DNA from 4 places in the Flocculibacter collagenilyticus genome. Region 4 is predicted to be linked to each of the others. Evidence: predicted binding sites of a transcription regulator. Region 4 holds the regulator's gene; each other region holds the start of a gene.
What was found. Region 4 encodes sigma-54, which starts transcription at its own class of promoters, with help from an activator protein. Its sites were predicted from a motif close to GTTGGCACGNNNNTNGNNT; they were not measured.
Positions count from the first base shown of each region.

Region 1: the regulator sigma-54 is predicted to act here: its motif matches at 1,652-1,670, upstream of HUU81_RS04115 (EF-hand domain-containing protein).
Region 2: the regulator sigma-54 is predicted to act here: its motif matches at 1,462-1,480, upstream of HUU81_RS11025 (LPP20 family lipoprotein).
Region 3: the regulator sigma-54 is predicted to act here: its motif matches at 1,937-1,955, upstream of HUU81_RS04500 (BON domain-containing protein).

Region 1 covers NZ_CP059888.1:929,977-933,188, reverse strand. Annotated here, with positions in the region: gene HUU81_RS04130 (regulatory protein RecX) at 1-7, opposite strand, end outside; gene HUU81_RS04125 (hypothetical protein) at 7-753, opposite strand; gene HUU81_RS04120 (DUF938 domain-containing protein) at 874-1,458, opposite strand; gene HUU81_RS04115 (EF-hand domain-containing protein) at 1,745-2,260, shown strand; gene HUU81_RS04110 (DUF2884 family protein) at 2,358-3,182, opposite strand.
Region 2 covers NZ_CP059888.1:2,482,481-2,485,692, reverse strand. Annotated here, with positions in the region: gene HUU81_RS11035 (hypothetical protein) at 1-184, shown strand, start outside; gene HUU81_RS11030 (flagellar assembly protein T N-terminal domain-containing protein) at 168-1,358, opposite strand; gene HUU81_RS11025 (LPP20 family lipoprotein) at 1,560-2,057, shown strand; gene HUU81_RS11020 (flagella synthesis protein FlgN) at 2,080-2,496, opposite strand; gene flgM (flagellar biosynthesis anti-sigma factor FlgM) at 2,557-2,886, opposite strand; gene flgA (flagellar basal body P-ring formation chaperone FlgA) at 2,956-3,212, opposite strand, start outside.
Region 3 covers NZ_CP059888.1:1,015,603-1,018,814, reverse strand. Annotated here, with positions in the region: gene HUU81_RS04510 (sigma-54 interaction domain-containing protein) at 1-760, opposite strand, end outside; gene HUU81_RS04505 (PA2169 family four-helix-bundle protein) at 1,032-1,511, shown strand; gene HUU81_RS04500 (BON domain-containing protein) at 1,989-2,540, shown strand.
Region 4 covers NZ_CP059888.1:3,426,410-3,429,621, forward strand. Annotated here, with positions in the region: gene ptsN (PTS IIA-like nitrogen regulatory protein PtsN) at 121-570, opposite strand; gene hpf (ribosome hibernation promoting factor) at 591-878, opposite strand; gene HUU81_RS15205 (RNA polymerase factor sigma-54) at 906-2,396, opposite strand; gene lptB (LPS export ABC transporter ATP-binding protein) at 2,432-3,157, opposite strand; gene lptA (lipopolysaccharide transport periplasmic protein LptA) at 3,205-3,212, opposite strand, start outside.

The DNA of each region.
Region 1 (3,212 bases), 1.5 Mb from region 4:
TAAACATTACCCTAAAAACATACCATCGTTGCCATTATTACTATCGTCTTCATCCGAATTTTCACTTTGCTGAACAATCAGCGAGGGAGCAAAAATATTAATAAAAGAAAGATAAAACGAAATCGTTAGAACAGGGATAACGATAATCATCCCGACCATAAGAGTAGGAATAGTTAAGGCGATAAGTAGCATACTGATAATGCTGTACACTGTAAGTGGAATTACATTGCGCCAACAAGCAAAAAAGCTCCCTTTAAAAATTTCTGGTAAACTTTTTTCTTTAGTAAATACAGCAATTGGCACAGCATAAGCGAATAGCATCATATATATCGCAGACACCACTACCACTAACACTATTTGACCAAAGTCAGGCTTAGCACCCTGCTGCAATGTTTCAAGAATAGGACTCAATGCAATTGAAAATAATGCAGATAGTAATAAGGAAACCACAGCTAACCGGAATAACGTAAGTTTATTTGGTAAGTGTTTTATTGCCGAAAAAAACTGCTCAAAACGAATATGATGGCCTTGACGTGCATGTTCGATAACAACGTAATAAGCCGCCGTAATAAAAGGGTTAGCAAACATAATCAATAATCCAAGTATTGGATGAAGTTGACCTGCAATAAAGAGTGATGATGTAAAAATGCTGATTGCAATAAAGCTAGCGGGTTTAATTTTTAAAATTTCCCATGCATGCTTTATCCATAAGCCACCATTTTTAGCTTTAAGAGATAAGGTATTTAGCGCCATTTTGTTTTCTATAGAAGACTGAATAAATTAAATTGGCGACATAATATAAGAATTAACAACAATAGTCAGTTATTGCGGTTACTTTGCAGGGTATTTTTAAGAAGAATATTGCACTTGGCGCTACCATTTTTGCCAAATCAGCAGAAAATTATTCGCTGGCATTTCAATTCTCTCTTGTAATTGCAGTTCAGTGCCTGCCCACTTTTCAAGTTCAGCGATATCCCTTATACCACCATACCCTTGCTGCAATAAACGTTGATTAAATGCGACATTTGATGCTGTGGTACAGCGACCGTTCATTTTAAAAGGGCCATATTGCGCAAATATTCCATCTACGGGTAGGTTTTTAGATATTTCTGACATCATGATTGCTACCTCGTTTGCTTGCATAATATGTGCGGTATTCGCTGAATACACGGCATCTACAGCTAAGGGCCATTCATCAAGTGCCGCATTATATTCAATCGGGTCAATGATATTAGACAGCGCAGCTTCACTAATCCACGCTGCAATCCCTGATAAATTATTTAATAGATCACTTGGACACCACACTAAATGTGATAACCCACGCGCAAGATGTACAGCGTGCTGCCCAGTGCCCGAACCTATCTCCAGTACTGTTGCACGGGTAGCAAAATACTGTGTTAACTGCTGAAGAATAGGTTCTTGGTTATTCTCTGCTGCTTGGCTAAATCGTTTAGTCACCGTGTTAACTCACTTCTTCCCTATTTATATCTCAATTTAGTGTAACGAGCATCTCCCAATAATTGAAGTTTCGTTACCAAGGCTTACGTGGATTAGATCCAAAATTTACAAACATCTGTAAATATTACAGAGGCGGTACGTATTGAAACCATCACAAAACGACACAACGTATTGATTTTAAATAATTTAATAAATTGGCACGCATGTTGTAACCATTGAATCACAAATATTAAAAACCTTCCTCCGGCTTTCGGTTGAAGTGGCAAAAACAACATGGAGCATCATTATGAACAAACTATTACTTACTACAGCAATCGCGGCAGTGTTAACTATTCCAGCTTGTGCAAACCATGTAGACAAAATCGACAGTGACTTCGCTAGCCTTGATAATGACAACGATGGTTTAATTTCTAAGGTTGAAGCTGATGATGACAATATTTGGGAGCACTTCTCAAATATTGATACCGACTTAGATGGCAACATCAGTCGTGTAGAATATGACACGTATATGAAATTAAACACTGGCCGAGTTGCTGAAGATTCAGAGATCACTGAGTCAGCATTTAAAGCAGAAATTAAGAAATTCGATCGTATCGAAAATAGTTTTGCAGCATTAGATAATGATAGCAGCGGTTATATTTCAATTGAAGAAGCCGATGACGATGATATTTCTAACCACTTTGGTTATATAGATACCAATAATGACCGTCGCGTTAGCCAATATGAATTTACTAGTTACATCAATAAGTATGGTAAAGATGTAGCTGAAGATGAAGCGTTAACAACCGTTAAAAACAAATAAAAACCAGTATTTTTCATCTGTAAAAAAGGCGTTAGTCCCATGACTAACGCCTTTTTGTATTTATTATTAGCTCTTAATTAACCCTAAAACAAATTAATTACATTTCGCGTTTAGAGCGCTTATCATCATGATCAGATTCCATTGTGATCAAGTCAAAATGATTTAATTCTGGTATTTCTGTTTGTAATTTAAACTCTAAATGATCTAGTTTTTTCACTTTTTCACAGAAAGCATCAGCACGAACTTCTAAAGACTCTGCTCTATGCTCAATCATCTGTTCCATGTCTTCACCCATTTTTTCCATGCGTTGTTCAAACTCAGATAAATCACCACCATTCATAACCAGCTCCTGCCCTACATGAATTAATAATGTTCCCATTGCACTTTTCACCGCACTTTCAAGGCTTTCTTCAATTTTCCTTTCAAATTCAGGGCCAAATATTTGATTATCTTTATAGTCTGAGTGCTTAAGTACAACAGTATCTGAGTCTAGAAAATGAGATGAAATCGTTGTTTTCACATTATGCAATTGACCGTTCATCTCGCCTATTGCGTCATGCCCCTCGCCTAAAACAGCTCCTAAAGCTTTATTCACTGCATCCATTGCTAATTCTACTCCGTCGATTGCTATATAAGCCATTTCAGGAATGGACTGTCGCACACCTTGTGCGTATTCCGACACCAATGATTGTTGGTGCGAGTTAAGTTGGACATATTTTCCATCTACCATTAATGACTGGTCGCTAGCAAATACAACTTTGTGCCTAGCATCACTGACCTCAACAGCACCTTGATTTATCTTCAAGTCTTGCTGAATATTAATATTACACTCTTGATGCGCCGCAACATAACTCGTCATCATCAGCGATGATGCAACCAGAATAGACTTATGAACTGAGTTAAATTTAGTTAATGCTTTCACGATAGGTTCCTTTTTCTACTTTTAGTCAGC
Region 2 (3,212 bases), 940 kb from region 4:
ATATGATGCGTCGCCGCATTTGTGGCCAATTGAGTTTTACATTAAGGCGCTTGAAAATCAGTCGTTACCTTTGTACGAGATAAAACCAGAGCAACCGCAATCATTTATACTTGAAGCCATTAACCAATTACCACAAAGCACAAGCTTGGATGAAGCTCCAAAAAAGACTAATCAAACTCATTAATCGGCGCAAGTAAGATCACATCATCTTCCTGTACGTTACCTAGCAACATGTCGTCGATTGACGAGCCGATGGCGGAGTGCTGATGGCTTTGCTCGATACGGATTTTATATTGAGTTACGGTGTAGGCTGGTAACGTTTTAGATGAAGGTCCTTTACCATTGGTGCGGTGTGCCACAATAAACGTTTGTCCCGGCTCAACGCCATTTTCTTTACCTAAATTTACAACTACTTGATTGTCAATTACCTTTAAAATTTTACCCTCAAGTTGCTGGCATGCTAACTGTTCTTCAATATTGATTTGTAACTGGCTAGCTACGCGCTCAATTGCTTGACCGTAAGTGGAATGCCAAAATTTTGAGCTGTTGGTATTGATGCTTTCTTTCAGGTTAAAAGTCCAATCTGCACTTAGCGTTATTTGGTTACGATCAATGAGTTCTTTAGTAAAAGCGTCAAAAATAATGTATTCGACAGCAAAATAACGATCATATACATCATCACGCCAAAAGGTTAAGTCGCTGCTGACTTTGTCACCCATGGATACATCGGTTAAGGTGCCAAATAAAACGAATTGGCTATCACTACGTGCTGAAATTTGCTCTATTAGTGCATCATCTGCGGAAAAATATTCGCTGCGAAAGGCATCTAAATTTAGCTTTTTTTGATACCAAGGGCGAGCAACTAACTTAAAACTATCGCGTTCAATATTTTGCGTTAATTTTTTAGCAAAATCTTTTCCTAGATAATATAAGCCACCAATTTTCGCTTGTGCTTGATCTGATAAGTTAAACTGCGTAATTGCGATGCTTTTTTTAAAGTCAGAGGTTGTGCATTGATTCTGCTCTGAAGTGATATCTAATCGTATGGTAACCATCACAGAGTTGGCTGTATGCGTTTCATTAATCAGCTCGATAGACTGAACAGAGCCGCTAGACATAATTTTCATTGCGTTATTCGTCAAAACACCGTCACTGACTTCTTGAATACTATTCACTGTGGCGCCTGAAAACAACAAAGCATGTTTAACTGCGTCTTGAATTGCACGCTGTTGCGCATTGTCTTTGTCACCTCTTCTAATTTCTGCTTGTCCTACGGCTTCATACCACTCGGCAGACACGCTAGTGCTAATGAGTAGGCCTGTGGCTAATAGTAAGCCAAACAAAACGTTGTGTGTCATACTGCAATTCTCGTCATCAGTGTTTATAAGAATACTAGTCTAATATAAGCATGAATCATGCCTGCTTGAAATTAAATAATGAGTGCGGGCCTAATATTTGCGAGCTGGTATAGCTTTTGCTTTTATAAACATTATTACACTGTGCCCTAGTTATAAAGTGAAGGTTTTAATATGTTGTTATTTAAAAACAGGCTGCTGTCTATGTTTCCTACTAAAGAGCGGTTATGTAGGTGGAATGGTGCCACAGCAAAAGTATTAACGGCGGTTGTGTTAACAGTTGGCTTAAGCGGTTGTGCTCAATTTTTTGATAAACATATTGAGTGGGAATATGAAGAGCCAAAAAACTTTCCAATTATTAGAGCTGTGGGCTTCGCGCCTATAAGCCTTCAAAAAGGAGAGTCGCAACAATTAAAAGTGTTAATGGCGATTAGAGCCTCAAAATTAGATGCGTATAGAGAATTAGCTGAGCAAGTATACGGCCAGCAAATATCATCTAGTTCAAGTATGCAAAATTTAGTCAGTCGTAATGATAATCTGAAAACTAAGGTTAATGGATTGATTAAAGGGGCAAAAGTCATAAAAACTTACGCTGTGGGTGATACCTATGCCACAGAATTAGAGTTAGATATGAAACAGGTATATGAGCTTTATCGAGTTTCTAATAAAACTCGCAGAGTTAAGAAGGTTTCATTTTATTAAATGCGCGAAACGGGGAGGGGCGTTATGCTTTAATGCCTTTTCCTAATGTAGGAGACGAGCTATAGGCTGTGCCTTTTTTGCCGTAAGTTGTTGTTCCACTAGCACCAAATAGAATAGTTCTTAATTTATTGACGGCAATTTGACTTTGATTTGCAGCTAAGAAGTTAGCTTCATTTTGTGCTTTGCATTGTTCTAATAGTTCTTTAATCGTGTTAATTTTTTTATCTAACACTGGATTTTCTTTACGCTCGGCTGATAGGTTGGTTTGTGCTAACGTATTGTCAATATTAGTAATTTGTTTAAGCAGCTCTTCTTTTAATGCAACAAGATCAGTTAGTGCTTGATGATCACGTTCAGCAATTGCTGTCAGCTCTTTTTTCATCACTTCTAACAATTGCTCTAAGCAACTTTCTTGTTGAATTAATAATTCAAGCGACATTAAATTAATACCTCATACCAATATTATTTATTAAACTCTGCCTAATAAGCACAATGGCTACTAACGACCAAACAAGTCAATTTCATGACTAGCTATTTTATCGGCAAGTTTGTCAACATCAACTTGATAATGCCCTTCAGAAATAGCTTTTTTCACTTTTTGTACTTTCTGTTGATCAAACCCGCTCGAATTTTCAACTTTTTTCTGTAACTCTTTAAGCTGCTGCGCTTGCGGTGTAAGAGTAACAGCATCGCTAGTTGCTTTATTAGACTGCGTTTGTTGAACAGCGGTTTGAGTCGCCTTTTGCTCTGCATCGACCTTCTTCGATGATTGCTGATTACTTGTGTAATCAACCTTGGCGTTATTGCCTCTGTTTACTTCATTAACCATGATATTCACCACCCGTTTTTCTACCTGTCATATATATCGGCGTGACTAAAGAAAACTTTAACATAATTTCTAAAAATTTACTTGAACTTTACCTACAGAAGTTACAGTCGCTTTTATCTGTTTGTTTGAGCTAGTATTTTTAACTCTAATTAATGCACCTAAAGAACCGTCTTGCAGAGCAACACCCGATGTTTTGACGGCTAAACTACTCGATTTAGCAAGAATCGTTACGGCATCACCTTTACACACAAAACAAAGTGCTCCTAAGTCAATAATTTGATGCTGCGAAATAAATCGCTTTGCTTTAGAACCGATTAATGCAACCG
Region 3 (3,212 bases), 1.6 Mb from region 4:
GTTTAACCTGATGCTCAATTGGCATCTCAGTAACTTCATCTAAAAATAACGTACCACCTTCCGCTTGTTCAAACACGCCTTGATGATCGCGATGCGCGCCTGTAAATGCCCCTTTTGTATGGCCAAACAATTCGCTATCAACTAATTCTGGGCTTAATGCACCACAGTTAATTGCAACAAAAGGCTCTTCTCTTCGTTCACTGGCTAGATGAATCGTATTAGCAACTAATTCTTTACCTGCCCCACTCTCACCAATAATCAACACATTGGTATCAGTCATTGCCACTTTACGAATGGTGCGATAAAGCTTACGCATGCTTTTTGACGAACCAACTAATAAACCAAATTGATCTAAGTCGCTGGTCACTACCTTTTGAGAAGCTAGTAGGTGCTCTGATAATTCGTCATAAAGATCTTTCAGGGTTTCTTCTAAAATATCAAAATTGAAAGGGTTACGATGGTGGAAACCTGCACCGCGTAACATAATTTTATCTAGATAGGGATTGGGTTGTCCCTGACTGAAAAAGATAAATTCGACATTAGACAGCAAATCGCCTTTACATAATCGCTCGAAATCCTGCTTTGCAAAATCATCAGCTTGAATTAAGGCAATATCACATTGCATAAATTCAAGCTGGTCAATCCAGTGCTCAAGTTCACTACTTTTAGCAACGATGAATGAACGTACCACATCAAACGATAATAACCGCTCTTCTAACTTTCTATCACTTAAATGGATGAATATTTTTGGTTGGCTCATTGCCGTTCTCCTTAGGATCATCACGCATGGTAGGGCAAGTTTGTAAATTTAACAATGTATGTTTGTAATTCTTTCTAGTTACCAAAATTAACCCTCTCCTAAATATGGCTAATGCAATGAAAATCAACACCTTAGGTGTTGGCATATAAATTGATTGCTAAATGTAGCATTTTGAAAAAAAACGAGACCTGATTAAGGTCAAATTAACAGATATTTAAACCAGTATTTATGACATGCCATTTTAGTTATGAAGGCATTTGGGGGTAACACCATGGATCCATTTGTATACGTACCACCACAAGATCCTACACAAACAGACGCGATGATAGTTAACGAGATCATTGCAGTTTGCCATGACGGGCTGGCTTTTTATCAACATGCACAAGAACATGTTGAAGATTATAATTTGAAACGCATTTTTTCAGGCATGATCGAGATAAGAAGAGAGATTATTGAAAAGCTCGAACCTGAAGTCATTGCACGTGAAGTTAGCCCAGTTGAAAGTGAGTCCATTTTTAATAAAGTACGCCAATGGTATGTTGATGCCAAAGACATGCTTTCAGACGATAACGCAAATGTATTTATTGATGAGTTAGAGCAACACGAACAAGCCACGCTGAACCGCCTCAAAGAAGCGATGAAACGGATTGAGGATGAACGTTTAGCTAAAAAGATTTCTCATATAGCGGCCTCTGTGCAAATGACACATGACAAAATGGCCGCACTAAAAGAACAATATAAAAATAATTGATCCAAACTTAATAAGTGAACGTAACGACTAATATGAAACGAATGATTTACTAACACAGACATTTGATTTACTCCTACCACGACACACTTTGCTCCCTACGGGGAGCTTTTTTTTATCTTCATTTAATACAGAACCAACAAAAAAGTCCCTCTTCTATATTGAATTTGAAGAAACAATCACCACAAATTCGGCATTAGCAAAGTGTAAATTTCATACAGTTTAGTGACTGTTTCTCAGTAAAAAACTTAACGTAATTTTTTAAATTATATTTTTGGTAATTTGAAACTTAGTGACTACTATTTACACATGTTAATTTCTGAACATTTTACAATTGCAGTGTAAAAAAATTGCAATAATTCAAACATTAACACGCTACAGGAGAACGAATAAAAATATAAGTTATTGATTTTAATTGTTTTTTACAAGTTGGCACTGTTCTAGCAATATTGACTATGAATATATCAATAGGAGGATGTTATGAAAATTAAGACGATTGCACTATTAGTGGGTTTATCAGTAAGTACTTCAGCATTTGCAGGTAATAACAAAGCAAACAGCTGGGAGAAAACAGCTCATGATGCATGGATTGATGGTAAAGCAGAAACCACCTTATTGTTAAATACTAACCTGAATTCTTTTGACATTAATACAGATGTTAAAGACGGTAAAGTTTACCTTACAGGTAAAGTAGAAAGTGATGTTGATAAGGCTCTTGCAGAAGAGTTAATCGAAGGTCTTGATGGCGTTAAGTCTGTTGAAAATAACTTAACAGTACTAAACAACAATAAAGATAAAAAAAGTGATTTTGTTCAATCATTAACTGATTCAAAAGTAACAACTGTAGTTAAAACACGCTTGTTGCTAGATTCAAACGTAAGTGGCACTGGCATTGACGTAAGTTCTAATAAGGGCATAGTAATCCTTAAAGGTGAAGTTAATTCAAGCGCAGAGCGCGACCTAGCGGTTACTATTGCTGAAAATACGAACGACGTAAAACGTGTGATTGATAAAATTAACGTTATTGAATAATTTTATTCAGATAGTAAGTTAATCACAAAACTACCTACACATACGCTGTATGTTTAATGAAACGAGGAATACAATTAGTTAATTCACAAACACATAACGGAAAACTACCGCATCCTGTTAGGTGAATGGTTTTGATTAATTGTAGTGAGTGAATGGTTGTTTCAATCATTCCTATCGAAAGAGCCAGCATTCGCTGGCTCTTTTTCGTATTTACTTTCCCCTGTTTTTCAACATGTTAAACCAAACTAAAGTTACCTGCGACTGAAAACCATAGTGTGTTTACCAACTAACGTTACCAAGACCTTTCGCTATCCTCACACCCTATATACCTAGCAATAAAATAACTGACGTCTGTTTGTGATTTGTTAGGCGATATCACTTATGCATTTTTTATGTTAAGAAAGTGATAAGCGCTGCCATTAGCAATCCCCACCAATTACTTTTTAAGTAACTAGCCCTAGTTAATTAATCTAGTAATCAATCTAGTTAATCAACCATCTAATGTGTAAATTTTACTCACTTACCGAAATTGTTTCATGTGTGTTCACTTAACAAAACAACACGAAAACACAACCTATTGATTTTAAAGGATTAAATTATTGGCACAGCCATTGCTCTATATAATGTAACTGCTGCTGTTGTACTAATTGGAATAACACAGCACTTGAGTAA
Region 4 (3,212 bases):
AAAAATTAAGCTACCTTAATTGTTAATTTACCTTCTTTCTTTGAATTACTTTAATCTAAGGTTATGACTATTTAAATACAGCGCTCTAAAATAGCTATAACTGAATACGTATCAGCACGGCTAATTGGATGTCATAATCTCAAATAACTCTTGATCAGTATCGGCTTTGCGCAATCTTTTCACCATACTTTTATCGTCAAGCATGCTAGCAACGGCTGACAACGTACTTAAATGTTCTTTACATTGCTCTTCGGGTACTAACAGTGCAAAAAATACATCAACTGGCTTTTGATCGATTGAGTCGTATTGGATCGGATTTTTACTTACTAAAAAAATTGCGACCGTTTTTTGCGTATTCTTCAAGCGGCCATGGGGAATAGCAATTCCTTTACCAATCCCGGTACTGCCTAGCTTTTCTCTTGCCATTAAACTGTCCAAAATTTCATGTTGGCTAATATCAGGCAGTTTAGTGTGTGCCAATTGGCTAATGTACTCTAAAATACGTTTCTTGCTATTAAAAAGGACTGCACATTTTGTGCAGTCCTCAGACATCAAAGTTTTAAAAGACATATTACAATAACTATTCTTTTTTAGTGGCTTGAAAGTTTTTCCTTATGTTTAATGACTTGTCGGTCTAGCTTGTCAATCAACCCATCTATCGCCGCATACATATCGTCGTGAGTGGCTGTGGCAAACAACTCTCCGCCATTAACATGGAGTTTTGCTTCCGCTTTTTGCATTAACTTTTCGGAATCCAAAATAACGTGAACATTATTGATATGATCAAAATGTCGCTCTAATTTGGAAAATTTATTATCTACATAATCTTTTATCGACGAAGTGGCATTAACGTGACGGCAAGTTAAATTGATTTGCATAAGCACTTTCCTTCTTTCATCAAGAGCTTACAGTAAGCTCTTTCTTTGGTTAGATGGAGGGATAGACAAAGACTCACGATACTTCGCAATCGTACGTCTTGCTACCTTAATACCTTGATCAGCCATAATTTCTGCAATCTTACTATCACTCAATGGCTTCGCCGCATTTTCTGCAGAGACTAATTTTTTAATCAACGCTCTGATCGCTGTTGATGAACACTCGCCGCCGTTTTCAGTACTTACATGGCTTGAAAAAAAGTACTTAAGCTCAAAAATGCCGCGTGGTGTATGCATATATTTCTGCGTTGTCACACGTGAAATGGTTGATTCATGCATATCTACCATTTCTGCCACATCGTTCAATACCATTGGCTTCATGGCCTCGTCACCATACTCAAAAAATGCCTGTTGCTGCTGCACAATACAATTCGCAACTTTGAGTAAGGTATCGTTTCTACTTTCCAAACTTTTGATAAACCATTTTGCATCTTGTAAATGAGAACGAATAAATTGCGTATCCGTAGATGACTTACTGGTTTTAGACAACGCCGCGTATTGCTGGTTAATAGTAACTTTCGGCATTGAGTCTGGATTTAATTCTACAATCCAACGGCCTTTTTTCTTCACGACTGATACGTCTGGAATAACATATTGCGGTTGTTCAGTAATCACCGCACTGGCTGGCCTTGGATTAAGGCTATGGATAAGTTGCATAACCTCTTTTAGCTGATGCTCTTTAAGCTTAGTCTTTCTTTGTAAAGTACGATAGTCACGATTACCTAATAAATCGATATATTCGTTCACAATGGTTTTTGCGTCAGACAAATAAGGCGTATCGTTGCTAAATTGACCTAACTGAATCAGCATACATTCTTTTAAACTGCGGGCTCCCACACCTAATGGGTCCATTAATTGAATACGCTTTAGTACTACTTCAACCTCATCAAGCTCTACATCGTCATCGCCTAAGCTATTCAGAATATCTTCTGTAGTAACTGATAAATAGCCTGAATCGTCAATCGCTTCAATTATCGCCATGGCGATCGTTTCATCTGTAGGGCTAAACCGGGTTAGCCTAACTTGCCATAAAATATGATCTTGAATATTATCGGTCGTTTCACCTTGAAAAACCATATCATCATTGTCGCTAGCACCAGACACTGACGCCACCGGCGCTGCACTAATATACTCATCCCATGAACTATCAACAGGCAGCTCGTCCGACATATTCTCTTGTTGAACCGCTTCCGTTGTATCCATTTCTTTTACCTCTGAAAACGTCATGTCTTCAGCTTCACCATTGGCATCTTGTTTGGTGGTTCCGTCGTTGCTGTCGCTCACTTGTTCAGGCGATGAGCCATGATCTTCTTCCACTTCAAGGAGTGGATTACTGTCTAAGGCTTCTTGAATTTCTTGTTGCAAATCTAACGTCGATAATTGCAAGAGACGAATAGCCTGTTGCAATTGTGGGGTCATGGTCAACTGTTGACCAATTTTTAACTGTAAAGACTGCCTCATAAAATCCGATAAATTCCTTTAACTAATTAACTTAACTATAGCGTGAATTGCTCACCTAGGTATACATCTCTTACGGTCTGATTTGCTAACACTTGCTCAGGTGTACCATTCGCAATTAATTCACCATGGCTCACAATGTATGCATGCTCACACACGTCTAGTGTTTCTCGTACATTGTGATCAGTAATTAATACTCCAATGCCTTTATTCTTTAAATGCTGGATAATCTTTTTGATGTCTAATACTGAAATTGGGTCGACCCCTGCAAACGGCTCATCCAATAAAATAAATTTGGGATTAGCGGCCAATGCACGAGCAATTTCTACACGACGACGCTCTCCGCCAGACAAGCTCATGCCTAGGCTATCGCGAATGTGACCAATATTGAATTCTTCTAACAACCCATCTAGCGCTTCTTCGCGCGTTATTCGGGTTAAATCGCGGCGAGTTTGCAAAATGGCCATGATATTGTCATAAACGCTAAGTTTTCTGAAAATAGATGCTTCTTGCGGCAAATAGCCAATGCCTTCTCGTGCTCTTGCATGCATTGGTTCCAATGTTAAATCTTGGTCTGCAAGCACAATGCGCCCCCGATCAGATGGTACCAACCCCACAATCATATAAAATGTAGTTGTTTTACCTGCTCCGTTCGGCCCTAACAAGCCAACTATGCTGCCAGCTGCAACATCGATACTTACATCGCGAACAACTTGACGACCTTTGTAACTTTTTGCCAGATTTTGTGCTGATAATATTGTCATTGATTCACTTATTTGTTTCGTAAACTTTTCTCAATTTTCATCAAAAGTTATGGCG